One region of the Salinivibrio sp. IB574 genome, then DNA from elsewhere that is predicted to be linked to it. Evidence: predicted binding sites of a transcription regulator. Region 1 holds the regulator's gene; the other holds the start of a gene.
The links. Region 1 encodes PurR, which represses purine synthesis genes. Its sites were predicted from a motif close to TNANGNAAACGTTTNCNTNA; they were not measured.

Region 1 (4,805 bases):
CAATAAACTCGCCACTGCCGCACCCGGTAAGGACAGGGCGGTCATCACTACATAGCCGACAAAAAACACCAGGCTTGCGGTGGTCGCGTTTTCGATAATGTAATCATTCAATGCCACTTGTTGTGCTTTGGCGTTTTCAAGCGTGAGCCACTGGCTGAGATCTAAACTGAACCAAAGTGTTACAAGCGCCACCACCACTAAACCAAGCAATATCTTTTTTACTGGCATACTGTGTCTCGTCCGATAGTAAATGGGTCCCAGTTATTACTTTAGGTACTGTAGCTGAATTAACTGGCTGATTTGTCGGTTACATTGAGGAACTGTGTCCTTAATCGTACCTTTAACCAGACCCGACCGATCGCAAGAAACTTTCGTTTTCTGTCTGAAATTAGTTTGAATGATGATTTATTGAGCGTTTAGTGCGTTCAGAAAAAGCGACACCGCCATAAAGGCGGTGTTGGACGCGAACATTGCTCACAAAAAAGGTAGAGAGGTATAGGTGTTGTGAGGAATTAATTTTCTAAATGTTGTAATAATTCTTGGCGACGTTGAGGTGGAACCACAGACCAATGTTTGCCAGTAATCGCGCCTTCTAGTGACCACAGTAACTCCAAGCTTAGCTCTTTTTCATGCGCCGAGAGAAGAGCTTTATAGGCATTAACGGCACCTTGTTGCTGCAAATCTGCTGGAGATGTAATACCTGCTTTTTTGAGCATACGTTCGGTTGCCAGCCGTAAATTAGGTAGATCTTTTAATCTTGTTGGCGAAGTCCTGTTTTTCTCAGCTCGATCTCGCTTCGCTACTTCTAGGGCGTATTTTGCTTCTGACAATAACTTTTCTTCATCGTCCCACCATTCTTTTGGTATTGCAAAATACTTAGTTACAACTGGAAATCCTCTTTTCTTATACACGTAGGGCTCGAGGCCTTGTTGTTTTAATAGTGTTTCATTTTCTTTTCCGGCTCGTAAGTGGAGCTGGTTTTCTACGACTAAAACGAACATGGTATCGTCACAGAAAATACCGAATCCGCCAAACATTGAACGGGACTTAATGCTGCCAAATTTGGCAAATAACTTCATTGCATTCTTTAAAGCTGGTTTATCCATTTGATTAATATCTCGATGAATTACTAATGCCCAAAAAAGACGTCAAAATGTAACAAGGCAAAACCACAGAGTTGTCAACGATCTATCAAATAGTTGTCAGCTTCGATCATCAATTGTTGGCAACCCCGCTGCCATCAACTCCAAAACACTAGTGGAAGTTATTAGGCCGGTGGCTTTGCGTCCCATGCTTTCGCCATGGTTTGCCTTGTTCAAACGCTATTAAGCATATAATAATTAGACAGTGATGTCGTCCCAAGCAGCATTTAAAAGTGTGATCTTAGTTCAAGAGAGCTGTAAATGATTAATGGCTAAGTGAAGGGTTTATCGAGTTGTCTCTCATTAGACACACCGTCTCACAAAGGAGACGGTGTGTCATAAAAGTGTAATAAAAACACTAATCTATGATTTTAACTGATTGTCGACTCACTAGTGCAGGTTGCATTTCGAACACTTGCTGCTGAGTCTCGTTGTTGGCAATTCGCGCGAGCAAGAGCTTGACGGCTGTTTTGCCTAAACGGCGTTTAGGCTGGTGAATAGTTGTCAATGGTGGCGAGAAATACTCGGTGAGATCAATGTTATCGTAACCAATCACCGATATATCATCTGGCACTTTCAAGCCGTACTCGTTAAACGTACTAATCGCCGCTAATGCCATAATGTCATTAAAGCAAAAGACAGCGGTCGGGCGGTCTGACATTGTCGCCAATTGCTTCGCGGCAATTTGTGCTTGATCGGCTTCGAAATCCGCTTCAATCAGCCAGTTTTCATTCACTGTAATGTGGGCTTCTTTTAACGCACGGAAATAACCGTTTAAGCGATGCTTACAGGTATTTTTATCCATTTGGCCGGAAATACAGCCAATTTTAGTATGTCCATTATCAATAAAGTGTTTGGTGGCAAGGTAACCGCCTAATTCAGCATTATCTTCTATACGGTCTGTATCGATATGGTGACTGCCCCAATCCATCACGACCATAGGCAGATCGCGTTTTTTTTCTAATAACAGCATCAAATCTTCGTTGAGATCAGAGCACACCACAATGAGTCCGTCGACGCGCTTTTCTGACAACATACGCAGGTAGTCGCGTTGCTTTTCGAGGTTACCCTCGGTATTGCAGAGAATCAGCGTGTAGCCTTGCTTGTAGCAATAGTCTTCCACACCGTGAACAAGCTCGGCGAAAAAGGGGTTGGTGGATTTGGTCACCAGCATTCCCAGTGTACGTGTTGTGTTGCATTTCAAGCTTCGCGCCACAGCACTTGGGGCGTAGTTTAACTCTTCAACCGCTTGCCATACTTTCTCAGTCGTCTTCTCGGCGACAAAGCGGGTTTTGTTTATCACGTGTGACACCGTCGTGGTCGATACACCGGCGAGACGCGCGACATCTTTAATCGTTGCCATCTTGATTCTTCTTTGTAGTAATGCGTAGGGATCGTTACTCGCGACCTTACAGAAAAACGCCGCTGTTCGTCAGCGGCGATGTCTTTCACAATCCCGGCACATCAGACGGTTGCGAAGGTAACGAATCCGATTTCATCCATTCTCATAGCTAATCGGTTGCGCTCTCAGTTTACTTAGGTTGGCGCACACTCGCAATTGGTCTGATCAGCGAAAATGGACTAACAGACGGTTTTGTGAGCCAGCTATGATGTATTTATCAATTAAGACACGATCAGTGGGCAGTTATGCTCCGGATGAGTCAGAACGGTCAGCGGGTATTGGTAGATGTCTGCCACTCTATCACTACTAAAACACTGCCACGGATCGCCGGATAGGACGATTCGAGCTTCTTTCAGAAAATGCAGTTGATCGGCGTATTGCGCCGCCAAATTCAGATCGTGCAACACCAATAGCACTGTCATTCCTTGGTCAGCGAGTGCTCGACAGCGCTTTAGGGTGTAATGTTGATGGGTAATATCTAAGGCCGAAGTGGGTTCATCCAGCATCAGTATCGCTTGATCCGGTGCGGTTTGCGCTAGCTGTAATGACACGCGTGCCATGTGTACGCGTTGTTTTTCACCGCCAGATAGAATCGGATACGGTCGATGAGCAAGATGGCTAATATCCCATGCCGTTAGTTGCTCGTTGGCAAGGGCTGCGATCTGTTCTCGGTTTGCCTTTAGTGGTGTCGCCCCCATCTCGACCACTTCTTGCGCGGAGAATGCAAACGTGAGGCCGCTATGTTGGGGAAGGAAGGCAACTCGTCGGGCAAATTCTTCGCCTTGCCACTGGCTTTTGGGCTGTTGCCAAAACTGCACACTGCCATGCTGATGTTTGTCGCTAATCAATTGCTTTAACAGTGTACTTTTCCCCGCACCATTCGGCCCGAGTAAAACGTGTAACTGGCCGGCAGTAAAGGCGAGATCAATCTCGCTTAGCAGTTGACGGCCGTTAAGCGCATAGCTGAGCTTGGAGATTTGAAGGGCAGAATCTGTCATTCGTGAACCACTGCTTTTCGTTGTTGAATAAGAAGCCATAGAAAGAAAGGAGCACCCATTAGGGCGGTAATAATGCCAACAGGCAATTCGGCGGGGGCGACAATGACACGGGCAACAATATCGGCCAAGGTTAGTAACAGGGCACCAAGAATGGCTGATAAGGGCACTAGTGTGCGATGATCCGGGCCGGCAATTAAACGTCCAATGTGTGGGATCACTAGACCCACAAAGCCGATAAGACCGGCAGCACTTACCGCAATGCCCATTCCCGCCGCGGTCACAACAATGAGTAGGCGTTTTAAATGGTGTACATCAATGCCCAAATACGCCGCTTCGTTTTCACCGAGCAAAAGGGCATTTAAGTGGCTTGCGCGCTGGTAGGCAAATACCGTGAGTAAGCATGCAGCGATGCCAGTGAGAACAATTTGTCCCCAAGTCGCACCGGTCAGCGACCCCATCGACCAAAGGGCGATGTCTCGTAACGTTTGATTATCCGCAACATAGTTAATCAAGCCTAATGCAGCGCCGGACAAAGCACTGATCGCAATGCCCGCTAGCAACATGATGGTCACCGAACTGCCCATGGCCGTTGTGCCAATTCTGTATACAAATAGGGTTGCCAGTAGTGCACCGATAAACGCAAAGGCAGGCACCGAAAACACAAAGCTGGCCTCGATACTGCCCCAAGAGAGCAATAGCAAGCCCAGTGCGCCTCCTAATGATGCGCCGCCAGAGACACCGATAATACCCGGGTCAGCGAGAGGGTTGCGGAAAAGCCCCTGCATCAACGTGCCGCAAACGGCGAGCAATGCACCGATAAAAATACACAGCAAGGTTCGAGGTAATCGAACTTGTTGAACGATGGCGAGTACATGCGGCTCAACATTGTCATGCCAAGGGGTTAAGCTCTGTAAACTGGTCAGCCATCCAAGTTGCCATTGTCCCACCGCGATAGACGTTACCCCTACGACGACAAGTGCGACGATGAGCGCTGGAAAAACATGCGACTGTGAGGATCGAAAAGACGCTTGCATTAGTCGTTCTCTCCAACGACGGTGCGCTGAATACGAATGGCTTCATCCAGTGATTTCAGGCTAAGCCCTCCTACTAACACACTGCCGTCAATTGGAATAATACGCTGCTGTTGGAATGCGCGCGTGGCATTGAGTAAAGGCACGGCATCAGCGAGTCCTTCAATACCGCCTAGCTGGTCGAGAGAACGTTGCATGACCAAGATAAAGTCCGGATCAAAGCCCAGTAACG
Region 2 (4,805 bases), on a different contig from region 1:
CAAAGAACACGATAACCAGAATGATACCGATGAATGAAGTAATCGATGCCAACGGCAAATCATCCAACATCGCAAACAGTTTAAGTGACAGTTCAGCATCAACAACTGCGGTGTAACCTTCGTTCACAAATTGACCAATCGCGGTACCACCGAATGCGGTCATCCACAACACACAAGCTGCAGATGGGATCAGCAATACACAAGTGATGAACTCACGCACTGTGCGGCCACGAGAAACACGCGCAATAAACATACCTACAAATGGGGACCATGAAATCCACCATGCCCAGTAGAACGAGGTCCAGCCCTGCGTAAAGTTGGCATCTTCACGTGCAAACGGCATAGACAGCGCAGGCAAGTTTTCTAGGTACGCGGCGAGGTTACCAAAGAAACCAGTCAAAATGGCTAGCGTTGGACCCACTGCAATCACAAAGATAAGCAGTAGCAGTGCGAGCAACATGTTCACTTCAGAGAGGCGTTTCACCCCTTTATCTACCCCAGCAACCACAGACAGGATGGCCATACCGGTGATACCCATGACAAGCAGCACCTCTGTGGTGTTACCCAGTGGCGTATCAAACAGATAGTGAAGACCAGCAGACGCCTGTGAGGCACCAAGGCCTAGTGAGGTTGCAAGACCGAAGAGCGTTGCGATGATCGCAAGAATATCGATCACGTGGCCGGTCCAGCCCCATACACGCTCACCAAAAAGTGGGTAAAAGACAGAACGCATGGTCAAAGGCAAGCCTTTGTTATAAGCAAACAAGGCCAGACCTAGCGCCAAGACAGCGTAGATAGCCCAAGGGTGAAGGCCCCAGTGGAAAATCGTTGCCGACATGCCTAGGCGTCGAGCCGCTTCAGCGTCCCCTGCTGCTGCGCCCAACGGTGCCCAGTCGGTACGAATACCGTTTGCATCAACAGCGGTACCGCCCAATGACGTTTGGAAGTGTGTTAACGGCTCTGAAACACCGTAGAACATCAAACCAATACCCATACCGGCGGCAAACAACATTGCAAACCAACCCGCATAGCTATAATCCGGTTTTGCTTCTGTCCCGCCGAGACGAACGCGCCCCAAAGGTGACGCTATCAGCACTAGACAGGCGATAACAAAAATATTACCTGCAGAAAGGAAGAACCAGTCTAGATTCGAGGTCAACCAACCCCGTAAATCACCAAAAACAGGGCCGATTTGGTTTTGAAAGGCCAAAGTAATAAATACAAAGGCCATAATGGCCAGTCCCGAGACCATAAATACTCGGTTATGAATATCAAAACCAAACGGGCCAAGTTTAACGGCCACGTTATCCTGACCGACCTGGTAGTCAGTATCGATCGGGTTAACTTTCCCGTCCGGTTTCATCATATCTTCATGGCTTTTATCGCTCACGAGTTAACTCCTTAGTCCGTTTGTTCGGAAGCCTGTGAGTGTCGGTGGCCTGTGCGCTCAATTGGCCTTTTCATCGCAAAACGCAGATAAAAAAGTTGACCAGCAGCAAGAACCGCAACATCCACACAGCTCACTACCCTAACATAAATGCGCAACCAATTTAATTAGGGCACTAACCAAATGTCGATTTTATAACCAGCTATTAATCAATATATCCACTCAAACCCCAGGCCAAATGCGGCCTAGAACTCATTTGAACTCTTTATTTCAGAGCTATAAAGGATTGTGTCATAGACTCTCCTCTTTTAGGTTTAGCGGAAATACGCCGTATCATAAAAAGAATTCGTTGATTGCGCTCACAAAAAATACCTATGTTCACCAGCAAAACTTTTGATGGATCACAAGGACATCGTGAATAGCGCGCTTCTTTTCAAGTACCTATCGTAAGACCGCCTTTAACTCGCATGACTCGCCTACGAGCACATAACCTCCAGGCCACATAAATGCAAAATAGTGCAACAAGATGATTTATTCGTGACACTTGTCACATCGAGAAATATAAGTACAATACCGCCGCAATCGTTTTCCATCCCAGTTTAACGTTTGCGGAGCAAGCATCATGCAATTTGGCATCGGCCTTTTGGGGATTAGCGTCCTCTTTCTTATCGCGATTGGATTTTCAGAAAATCGTCGTGCAATCAACTGGCGTACCGTCGGTGGCGCTTTCATTATTCAAATCGTCTTTGCCGGGTTTATCATCTCCGTCCCGCTTGGTCAGCGTATTCTGGCTAACGCATCAGAAGCCGTATCCGCAATTATTAGCTTTGGCGATATTGGTGCTGAGTTTCTGTTTGGTGATCTCGCTAAATTTAAACTTGGCTTTATCTTTGCTTTCAACGTTTTACCAACTATCGTCTTTTTCTCCGCTCTGATCGCCGTGCTTTATCACTTAGGGATCATGGCTTGGATTATTCGCCTGATCGGTGGCGTACTACGACGCGTACTCGGCACTTCGCGCACTGAATCGATGTCAGCCACTGCCAATATCTTTGTCGGATCGGTAGAAGCCCCTCTTGTCGTGCGCCCTTTTCTCGCCTCAATGACGCGCTCAGAATTATTTGCAGTCATGGTCGGTGGATTAGCCTCCGTGGCTGGAGGCACCATGGTTGGATACGCAGGCCTCGGTGTTGAAATGAAATACCTGATCGCTGCCGCTTTTATGTCCGCACCAGCCGGTCTAATGATGGCAAAAATTATGGTCCCGCAGACCGAAGCGCCTATCAGCCATACCCAAGCGCAAGCCGAGCAAGATAACCACGATAAGCCTGTCAACTTGATCGATGCAGGCACACAAGGTGCTCTAAGTGGATTACAAATTGCGATGGCAGTCGGGGCTAGCTTGCTGGCCGTGATCAGCATGATTGCGCTGATTAACGGCGGGTTGGGCAAACTTGGCCCGATGATCAATATGCCTCAGTTAAGTCTGGAATGGATATTCGGCTATGTGTTTGCACCAGTCGCTTGGCTCATCGGCATTCCTTGGGGCGAAGCGATGACTGCGGGTACCTTGATTGGTAAGAAAATTGCGGTGAATGAATTTGTGGCGTTTGCTGATTTTATGAACCTAAAAGGTGCACTTTCTCCCCATAGCCAAGCCATTGTTACCTTTGCACTGTGCGGCTTTGCCAACCTCACTTCGATCGCGATGTTGATGGGCGGACTGGGCGGTATTGTTCCAGAGCGCCGAGGTGATATCGCCAAATTAGGAATGCGTGCCATTCTTGCCGCCACCTTAGCGAATCTGATGAGCGCAACATTAGCAGGGCTGTATCTGACTTTGTAACCTCAATCACGCTAGATCGTTTTACCATCATTCTGATGGTTCAGTGTTTCTCACCAAGGACGGTGAGTGCACAAAAAAGCCTCGAAGAGAACGGACTTCATCTGTTACACTTCATTTACTTAACGTAAAGAGATGTAGTCACCATGCGGTATCCTTGGGTTCTTTTTGATGCAGATGAAACACTGTTTCACTTTGATGCGTTTGCAGGACTGCAACGCATGTTTTCACACTATGATGTCGATTTCGACCAGCACGCCTTTGCCGAATATTCAGAGCTAAACAAACCTTTGTGGGTGCAATACCAAAATGGCGAAATAGACGCACACACGCTGCAAACCAAACGCTTTACCCACTGGGGAAAGCGGCTCAAGGTGGCTCCGACAACGCTAAACCAGCATTTTTTGGATGCGATGGCCGAGATCTGTGAGCCACTCCCAGGCGCAGAAGCACTGCTAAACGCGATTCGTCCACACGCACACATTGGTATTATCACCAATGGATTTACCGCGTTACAGGATGTGCGCTTGGAAAAAACAGGGTTCAAGCCAGCCATTTCTACTCTCGTGGTATCCGAGCAAGTCGGTTTTGCCAAACCTGACCCTCGCATCTTCGAGCATGCATTTGCAAAAATGGGCCATCCACCTAAGTCTCAAATCCTCATGGTCGGCGATAATCCAATGGCCGATGTCCTCGGTGGCATGCGCGCAGGCATAGACACATGCTGGTTGAATCGCAACAAAAAGCCCCTACCAGAAGGCGTGACGCCCACCCACCAAGTGGACTCACTGCATGCACTCCAAGCGTGGCTCATGCCTGACAACGCCTAATCATAAAAAAAGAGAGCCTATGCTCTCTTTTTTGCTTTCCAACGATGTCTTTGCCTAGTGGGGCAAATTAGCTGCGGTCACCGGCAACAAAAGCGGCTTTTTCTGCTTGTTGGCCTTGGTCGGTATTTGCAACATAAGTCACTGAACCACTGTTTTGATCTTGGCTGTAAATGAATACACGACCTGATTCGTCAGTCACTTTGGTGTCCATGCTTTTTGAGCTGGTCACTTTCGCGCCTTTAACGGCTTGACCTTGTTCAGTCACTGATACCCAAGCACCGCCTTCTGCAGGTTGTACGTCAAGGTTAAGACCGCTCGCCATTACTGAGGTTGATGCGAGTGTCAGTGCAAAAATAGCTGCTAATTTTTTCATGGTTGTTTCCTCTCTCGTTGTCGATTGATTGTTATTAAACGCCAATCTCGGTGACCAATTGTCACCACAATGTCTCTATTTGAAGATTTTCTTTGCGACCTTTCGTCGCGGAACGAGAGAGAATGTACGCCGATAAAAGTGTGCTCACAATCACAGTTATGCGAATGACTTGTTCGAAAAATTGCACGTGATTTCACGATCAATCAGGCGTAAAAGATCATAGATGTGTGCCTCTCCTTGCCTACCAAAAGTGATCTTCTTTGCCGTTTCACTCGTTTTGCCAAGAGCCACGACATTCCTGAGCAGTCACTCACTATCATTGCTGATGATGGTTTGGTGAGGAATGACCAATCGATGAAAAGGAGAGCAACA

Region 2: the regulator PurR is predicted to act here: its motif matches at 1,962-1,981, upstream of BZJ17_RS11245 (NupC/NupG family nucleoside CNT transporter).

Annotation. Positions count from the first base shown of each region.
Region 1 covers NZ_MUFN01000012.1:60,672-65,476, forward strand. Annotated here, with positions in the region: gene lpdA (dihydrolipoyl dehydrogenase) at 1-228, opposite strand, end outside; gene BZJ17_RS07555 (TfoX/Sxy family DNA transformation protein) at 513-1,106, opposite strand; cyclic di-GMP riboswitch class I at 1,222-1,321, opposite strand; gene purR (HTH-type transcriptional repressor PurR) at 1,501-2,505, opposite strand; gene BZJ17_RS07565 (heme ABC transporter ATP-binding protein) at 2,766-3,542, opposite strand; gene BZJ17_RS07570 (iron ABC transporter permease) at 3,539-4,576, opposite strand; gene BZJ17_RS07575 (ABC transporter substrate-binding protein) at 4,576-4,805, opposite strand, start outside.
Region 2 covers NZ_MUFN01000021.1:378-5,182, reverse strand. Annotated here, with positions in the region: gene BZJ17_RS11250 (BCCT family transporter) at 1-1,390, opposite strand, end outside; gene BZJ17_RS11245 (NupC/NupG family nucleoside CNT transporter) at 2,010-3,233, shown strand; gene yjjG (pyrimidine 5'-nucleotidase) at 3,377-4,060, shown strand; gene BZJ17_RS11235 (hypothetical protein) at 4,128-4,433, opposite strand.